2 regions of the Sphingomonas sp. GC_Shp_3 genome follow, and region 1 is predicted to be linked to the other one. Evidence: riboswitches for the same ligand, from Rfam matches in the RefSeq annotation. Region 1 holds a riboswitch; the other holds the start of a gene.

Evidence for each region. Region 1 has a riboswitch for cobalamin ahead of OXR00_RS01820 (TonB-dependent receptor). Riboswitches for the same ligand answer to the same signal wherever they lie in the genome.
Region 2: linked by a shared signal. The riboswitch ahead of OXR00_RS00355 (HoxN/HupN/NixA family nickel/cobalt transporter) and the one ahead of OXR00_RS01820 (TonB-dependent receptor) in region 1 are both predicted to bind cobalamin.

What each region holds. Positions count from the first base shown of each region.
Region 1 is NZ_JALNUT010000001.1:372,399-376,629, reverse strand. Features, by position in the region: gene OXR00_RS01820 (TonB-dependent receptor) at 1-1,573, opposite strand, end outside; cobalamin riboswitch at 1,754-1,965, opposite strand; gene OXR00_RS01815 (DUF4403 family protein) at 2,033-3,574, opposite strand; gene OXR00_RS01810 (hypothetical protein) at 3,738-4,178, shown strand; gene OXR00_RS01805 (PepSY-associated TM helix domain-containing protein) at 4,175-4,231, shown strand, end outside.
Region 2 is NZ_JALNUT010000001.1:66,362-70,592, reverse strand. Features, by position in the region: partial or broken gene cobF (precorrin-6A synthase (deacetylating)) at 1-21, shown strand, start outside; gene bluB (5,6-dimethylbenzimidazole synthase) at 61-663, shown strand; gene OXR00_RS00355 (HoxN/HupN/NixA family nickel/cobalt transporter) at 677-1,714, opposite strand; cobalamin riboswitch at 1,891-2,133, opposite strand; tRNA gene OXR00_RS00350 (tRNA-Ala) at 2,407-2,482, opposite strand; gene OXR00_RS00345 (TIGR02300 family protein) at 2,580-2,894, opposite strand; gene aroA (3-phosphoshikimate 1-carboxyvinyltransferase) at 3,016-4,231, shown strand, end outside.

The sequences.
Region 1 (4,231 bases):
GTGCGTCGAGATAGGTGTAGCTGCCATCGAAGCGGAAGCCGGCTGGAAGGTCGAAATTGAGCGCCACCTCGACCCCCTGATGCGGCGACGATCCGGTCGCGTTCACCACCGTATAGACCGGATCGAACGTGCTGACGATCTTGTGGCGCAGCACCGCGTTGAAATAGGTCACGTCGATGCGGCCGTGCCCGGCGAGGAAGCTCTGTTCGACACCAGCCTCCCAGCCGGTCGATTCCTCGGGCTTGAGGTTGGGGTTGCCGACGAAGCCGCTGGTCGGGGAATAGCCGAACAGTTCGGAGAACACTGGTGCCTTGACCCCGGTGCCCCCCGCTGCGTGGATGCGCGTACCAGTGTCGAACCGGTAACTCGCCTGCAGATGCCAAGTGGTCGCATCGCGGAACCGCTGGTTCACGTCATGCCGCACCGCTCCACCAAGGCCGAGCCGGCTGCCCACCGTCACCTGATACTGGCCGACCAGACCCCAGTTGTTGGTATCGCGAAACGGATTGCTGCCGGTGATGAACGCCGACGTGCCCTGATAGGATTCATGCTCGTAATCGACCGCACCGGTGATGACGTGGCTGGCCGCATCGCCGCCAAGCTTCAGCGCGGAGACGAACGACACTTTCTTGCGCCGGCCGGTATCGCCGCTCGTCTCGGTACCATTGTCGTCGAGGAAGCGGCGCTGCGATTCCTGCAACTGTGCGCTGAGGTCGTTGCTCCAGCGCCCCTCCAGCGCGCTGTAGTGCGCGCCGACCAGCGCATAGACCGCATCGTTCAGGTAGCTACCGCCGCTGTCGATCGCGTTGCCGGTGACGGCGTAATCCTGATCGTTCACGTCGGCGTCGATATGCGTGTAGCGCACCACGCCGCGCAAACCGAAGTCCTCCGACTGATAGCCGAACTTGCCATTGACGGTGCCGATCTTCGACCCGATCCGCCGGTCGCCTGCCGGCGCGACGACATAGCCGCCGATGCCGGAATAGGATCCGCCGACCGCATAATCGAAGTCGCCCGCAGTCCCTGCCCCGCGCACCGCGCCGTCGACTGTGTTGAACGATCCGGCCTCGATCCGGCCCGCGAAGCCCGGCATCTCACGCCCGGTCGGCGTGATATAGTTGATGACGCCGCCGATCGCATCCGATCCGTACAGCGCGCTCTGCTCACCGCGCAGCACCTCCACCCGCGCGCCGGGATCGGCGGTGAGCGAGGCGAAGTCGTACTCGCCGTAGTAGGGGTCAGCCGCCTCGATGCCGTCGATCAACACCAGCGTATGGTTGCTCTCCGCGCCCCGGATACGCACCTGCGTCATGCCGCCGACCGCACCGGTACGGTTGACCGAGATGCCGGGTACGTCGCGCAGCACGTCCGAGACGATCACCGTCTGGCGATCAGACAGGTCCTGCGCGGTTACCACCGTCGCCGACGAGCCGAGCGTCGCGGTGGATATGCCGCCGGGCGCCCGGGCGGCGGTGACGACCACGGTGTCGGTGGCGGTGCCGTCATCGGGCGCGGTCTGCGCGAGCACCGGCGTGGTGGCGATCAGCGCGAACAGTGAGATGGCAATCTTCATCAGTCTTCCCCCGGGCGTCGCGACAGATCGGCGGGAGCGAACCGTCCTTCGACGACCGGTCACGCACGGGCGGGCGGACGCCAGTCGGCACCCGGTCCAAGCGCAACCCTTGCGGCCCCCACCGCTTTGGTTCGTCGCTCAGACGGAGAACCGTGCCCTGGCCTGTTCCTGGACCACGACAAGAGCGACCAGAACGCCGGCAGGTCTCCTGGCTCACGGGTCAGGGCTTGATGCACGCCTTCCCGAAACCGCGGCTTCAGTGGCTGCCCTTTCGGGCCCGTGCATCGCGCTCGCCGCTTACAGTTGCAGGGACAGCTGCGGATTAGGGCGACGCGCCCGCACCACATTCCCGTTTAAGCCCCTTGCGGGGCACCGACGCGATCCTGAACGACAGCGGTTGCCCGCCGCGTTCGTGACGGCCATATGCCACATCTCGGTCGCCGCCAATCGCCTTTGACGCTATCGCCGCAGCGGCGCGTAGGTGATCGTCGCCTGCCCCGCCGCGCGCACCGGCAGGAACAGTCCCTTGCCGGTTACCGCCAGCGTGCCGTTCTCAACGCGCGTCACGTCAGCGGAGAGCAGGAAATCGCCCTCGCGCCGCGCGCCGATCGCCTTGCGCGCGGATCGCAGGACCTTCTGGTAATCGGGCGCGAAATCGTGCGCTAGTCCCTCGGCGATCGTGTCGCGAACCGACGTGTCCTTGAACAGCGAGACCAGCAGGTTGACCGTCTCGCTGTCGGTATCGGTGGTGATCGCGACATCGCGCGCGCGGATCAGTTGCGAATTGGGTACGTTGTACGGCACCGCCGTCAGCCACACCTCGCCCTTGGTGGCGAGGAGCGAGGTGTTACGGGCCTTGGCCTTTGCCTGCACGCCGATCGCGAGCCGCCCCCCGCTGGTGGCATAGATCGTCACCTTGCCGAACGCGACGTCCACCGGGCCGATCCCGGCGAGCGTGATGCCCTTTTTCGCGCGCTTCACCAGCACACGGTGCACCACCGGCTCGAGCTGGGCATAATCCGCCAGCACGGGTATGAAGAAGTTAAGGCCCTGCTTGCCGACCGAGGCTGCGGGCGGCGGCAAAGGCGTTGCGGCAGGATCGGCAGGCCGAGCGCCGACGAACGTCTCGGTCAGCGCATCGGCGGAGAGCGTCAGCACCAGCGTGCGGCGATCGACCGTGTAGCCGCCGAAGCCGAGCCGCTTGGGCGTGACCCGCATCCACGCCGGTGGGCGCTCGCGGTTGAGCATGATCGAGGTAAAGCCCTGCCGCCACGCCGAGGCGAGTTTCGCGCGCAGATCGAGCTTGTTGAGTTCACGTGGCAGGCTGCGTTCCAATCCCGCGATGACCGGTTTCAGCCGTGCGTCTGCCTTGCTCGCGAATTCGATGCGCTGACCGAGGAAGTCGATGCCGGGCGGCGTCGTCCAGTCATACGCAATTCGCACCTTCGCGCTCGGCGACCAATTGCCCGTGATCGAAAGCTGCGCGACGGCATGCACGATCGCGTCGCCGGTCGCCGTCTTGGATACCACGCCGCCAACCTTCTGCGCGGCGATGGTCGCGTGAACCGGGATGTCGATGGTCAGTCGATTGCCGCTGCCGCCGAGTTTCAGATGGCCACGCGTGACCTCGCCAACGATGCGGCAGCCAAGCTTGGGAAGCACCCGCACATGAGCGATGCCGAGATCGACGCGCTTGGCGGCGACACAGGCGTCGAGTTGCTTGTCGATTCCCCACAACCGCTTTGGCGTCTGCCGTTCAAGTGCGCGGGCAAGATCATCGAGCGAGCCCGAGATCGGCACCACGATCGAGGATGTTCCAAGCGGAAAGTGCGGTTCGCTGGTGATCCGTGGCGGCGCGGGGGAATGAACCTTGTGGCTGCATCCACTCGCCAGCAGCACGGCGATAAGCACGCTCGTCCCGGCGCGCGACGCCCTCACGCCCGAAGCGCGTGTTCCGATGGTGCGAATACCCTGCCCCTCCCAAACAGCCTTAATCGGCATCGATGGCGAACCTCATCATCTCACACCGTAAAACGCAATGATGTCAGCGCACAGTTCGCGCAAAGTGTCACGGCGCCGTTGCTTTACGCAATCGCAGACGTACGTGATAATGCGATTGACTCGCAAAAGTGAACTTCGTATTCGGGGCCGGAGAAGGAACGCGATGAACCGGCATTTCACCCTCACGCTCGCAAGTGCCGCAACGGTCGCTCGTCGCGAGCGCGCACGTGCCGATCTGCCCGGCGCGGCTTTGCGTCGGGTTGGAACGGTACGGCACACCTTCACCGCGTTTCCCGCACCGGTCCGCGGCGTTGTGCGCGATCGACACTGCTCGGCATACCGGATCAATATCGCCGCTCGAATGATCGCGGGCAGCTTCGGCGCCTATGCCGTCGTTGCTGCGCTTGGTGCCCTGCTCGCACGACTGCTGCCGATGGCGCGGCCGGAGGCGGTAATGACCGGGATGCTCGCCGCGCTGCTGGTTTTTCCGGCGGTGACGATTTGGGCGTTTCTGGCACGCAGCCCCGCGCGCGCACTTGGCGGCGTCGCGATCGCTGCGTTCGCGCTTGCAACTCTGGCGCTGACACTCCCGCTCCCGACATGAACCGCCTTCACGATGGGGCACGCCAGACAATGGCGTGGCTCCACGGCTGGACC
Region 2 (4,231 bases), 310 kb from region 1:
ATCTATCTGCTGCGCCGGAGCCTCGTGCAGAACGAGGCACCTCGTCGGTTCGAGACAGGCCTGACCGATGTACTGCAATGGCGCCGCGACGTGCGCCATTTCCGAGCCGAGCCGGTCGCAGAAGCGGACATGCAGCACCTCCTGCACAGCGCCGCGCTCGCGCCATCGGTCGGAAATGCCCAGCCCTGGCGCTTCGTGCGCGTCCGCTCGCCCGATCTGCGGGAAGCCTTGGCGGGCCACGTCGACACCTGTAGCGCGGCTGCGGCGGCTTCGCTGGCGGACGAGGATATCCGGCAACGGTATCGCAGGCTGAAGCTGCACGGCCTCCGGGAAGCGCCCGAGATCATGGCAGTGTTCTCGGACGAAGCGCCCAGTGCAGGACAACGCCTCGGCATCGCTACCATGCCCGAGGCGCTGCGCTATTCGACCGTGATGGCGATACACACGATGTGGCTCGCCGCAGCCGCACGCGGCATCGGCCTCGGCTGGGTGTCGATCCTTGACCCGGCCGTCGTCACGGCGATGCTGGACGTGCCGGGGGACTGGACGCTGATCGGCCTGCTCTGCATCGGCTACCCGGCAGAACCCGCGACGGTCCCCGAACTCGAGCGACGCGGCTGGCAGGCGCGCGAGCCGATCGCGGACCGCGTGATCGAGCGCTGACGGGAATGCGCGATCACACCCCCTGCCGCACCTCGATCTCGTCGAAGCGCTGCCAGCGGAAAATCGCCCAGCTCGCCGCCCAGCACAGCAGGAACAGACCGATAATGCCGAAGCCGAGCAGGTTGAACCGCGCACCGAGATCGGCCGCCGCCGACCAGATGCCGCCATGCAGGCCCAGCTTGTCGCCCAGCAGCGACAGCGTTTCGATGCCCCCGATCACGATCGCGACCAGCGCGGAAACCGCCGTGATGGTAATGTTGTAGTAGAGTTTTCGAATCGGCTTCACGAACGCCCATTCGTATGCGCCGAGCATGAGGATGCCGTCGGTGGTGTCGACCAGCGCCATCCCGGCTGCGAACAGCACCGGCAGCACCAGCACCGGCCCGATCGCGAATGCATGGCTCGCCTGCGCCGCCGACAGGCCGAGGATCGCCACCTCGGTCGCGGTGTCGAAGCCGAGCCCGAACAGGAATCCGAGCGGCGCCATGTGCCAGCTTGTCGAGACGAGCCGGAACAACGGCCGGAACAACCGCGCGAGCAACCCGCGCCCGCCGAGCAGGATGTCGAGATCCTCGTCGACATAGATGCCGCCTGCGCGGACATGCTGGAACGTGCGCCAGACCGCCCGCAGGATGACGAGGTTCATCGCCGCGATCGTGAACAGGAACCCGGCGGACACGATCGTTGCCACCACGCCGCCGGTCGCTTTCAGCGCCTCGAACCGCGCGAGAGCGGAGGCGGTGAAGGCGATGCCGACGGATGCCAGCAGGATGATCGTACTGTGGCCAATGGCGAACCAGAAACCAACGGTAGCGGGCCGCTTTCCGTCCTGCATCAGCTTGCGCGTGACGTTGTCGATCGCGGCGATGTGGTCGGCATCGACCGCATGGCGCAGCCCAAGCCCCCACGCCAGCAGTGCAGTACCCAGCATCAGCGGTTGCGCATGGAACAGCGCGAACGCCCATAGCCACGCCGCGACGTTGGCCGCGATCAGGAACGCGTAAACGCCGCCGATCCGGTGACGGTAAGGTGTCGTATCGATTGGCCGCATCGACCATATCCCCCGGGCGCCGAGCAACGTCGGGCGGGGGCCTACCGTCAACGACGGTCGACGCAGCGGACCCGCCGGACGCCCTGCGCCGGACCCACGACACCGATGCGGCCCCCGCCGCTGGTGACGTCGCTCGAACGGACAGGTCCGTGCCACGGCCATCCCCTGGACCAGGGCGAGAGCGACCGGACGCTGGCAGGTCTCCTGGCTCACGGGTCGTCGCATGCTTCACGGCCTTCCCAGGCGCCTGCACGATATCGTGTTAGGCCCAGTGGCTGCCCCATCCGGCATTGGAGGGGACGAAGTGCATCACACTCGCCGCTTACAGTTGCAGGGACAGCCTCGGCTTCGGGAGCAGACCTCCCTCACCGCGTTCCCGTTTTAAGCCCGTTACAGGCACCAGCGCGATCATGAGACCGGCGGATTGACCCGCCAGGCTCGCCAACCGCGTAGCCGGATGCGGGAGACACGGCAAGGTCCGCCGCAGAGTGACGCAAGCGAGGGGAAGCATCGTCTGCAAAGCGGCGAACGCAAGCGACGGCATTTCAGGGAAAGGCAAATACCGCCATAAGGACGCGATTGATCAGCCAACTACCGCCGCGCCTTTGATTGGGCACAGCGCCATCGGGCTTTTGAGATAGCGGTTTATGTCGCGTGCGGCGGGCGAAAACCTTGCGACCGCGGTGGAGGAATGGTGGAGCCGAGGGGGATCGAACCCCTGACCTTTCGCATGCCATGCGAACGCTCTCCCAGCTGAGCTACGGCCCCATTCGTCTAGGCCTTCCGGCCTTGGGAGGCGACGCCCTAGCCGGGCGTCGCTGGCTTGGCAAGCGGCGAAATCGCCGCTTGCCAGCATTTTTTCAGATCAATGCTCTTCGTCTTCGGTCGGTGCCTCGACCCCGAGATCGTCGTCGCCGCCGAGATCGACCTCGTCATCGGGCGACGGCTCCTCGTCCTCGCCGATGTCCAACGTCTCGTCGTCACCGCTCAGATCCTCGTCCTTCTTCGCGTCGGGCTTCGGCGCGTCGAACGGCAGCGGCTGCTTCGATTTGAGGATGGGCTCAGGCTGCCAGGTCGACCCGCATTCGATGCAGGTGACGGGATCGTCCTTGCCGAGATCATAGAAACGCGTTGCGCATTTCGGGCACGAGCGCTTCGTGCCCCATTCCGGCTTAATCATGTGCCGAGTGGACCTTTCAATCTGATAATACCCTGAGGGTTGTCGTCGTCAAAGTGGCGCGCGCCTTGCCATAGCGCAAGGGCGCTGTCAAAAGCCCGGACCCGCAGATACTCGGAAACACATGCCCCACCCTACTCCCTCGCCGCGTGAGATCTTCGCCTCCGGCCCACTGACCGGCCACGTTGCCGTACCCGGCGACAAGTCGATCAGCCACCGCGCGCTGATGTTCTCTGCGCTGGCGGTCGGCGAGAGCCGCGTTGAAGGGCTGCTGGAGGGGGAGGACGTGCTCGCCACCGCCGCCGCGCTGCGTGCGATGGGCGCGCAGATAGAACGTGGCGCGGACGGCATCTGGCGCATTAACGGCGTCGGCGTGGGCGGGCTGCTCCAGCCGCAGGGCGCGCTGGAGATGGGCAATTCCGGCACCTCGACCCGGCTGCTGATGGGGCTGGTCGCAAGCCATGCCATTACCGCCGCGTTCACCGGCGACGCCTCGCTCACCAAACGACCGATGGGCCGGGTGATCGAGCCGCTGTCGCGGATGGGTGCCGAGTTTACCGCATATCCCGGCGGTCGCCTGCCGTTGATCCTGCGCGGCATTAATCCGGCGGTGCCGATCGACTATACGTTGCCGGTCGCGTCGGCACAGGTGAAGTCGGCCGTGCTGCTCGCCGGCCTCAACACGCCCGGGATCACGCGCGTGATCGAGCCGATCGCGACCCGCGATCACAGCGAGCGGATGCTGCGCGGGTTCGGCGCTACCGTAACCGTGGAGGACGATGCCGCGGGCAAGATCATCGCGATCACGGGTGAGGCCGAGCTGCGCCCACAACGGATCGTCGTACCGGGTGATCCGTCGTCCGCCGCGTTCCTCGTCGTCGCGGCGACGATCGTGCCGGGATCAGACATAGTGGTCGAGAACGTCGGCCTCAATCCGACACGGGCGGGCATCTTCACCGCGCTACGCATGATGGGCGCCGATATCACCGAACTGAACCCGCGCGAGGTCGGCGGCGAACCGGTCGCGGACCTGCGCGTCCGCCATGCGCATTTACGCGCGATCGAGGTGCCGGCAGAACTCGCGCCAAGCATGATCGACGAATATCCGATTCTGTTTGTGGCCGCAGCGTTTGCCGAGGGCCGCACGGTTGCGCGCGGCGCGCACGAATTGCGGGTAAAGGAGTCCGACCGGATCGCAGCGATGGCAGCCGCGCTCGGCGCGTGCGGCGTGCGGACGGAGGAGTATGAGGACGGGCTCTGCGTGCAGGGCAATGGCGGCGGCGCGATAGCTGGTGGCGGGACGGTGCGGACTCACCTCGACCACCGTATCGCGATGAGCA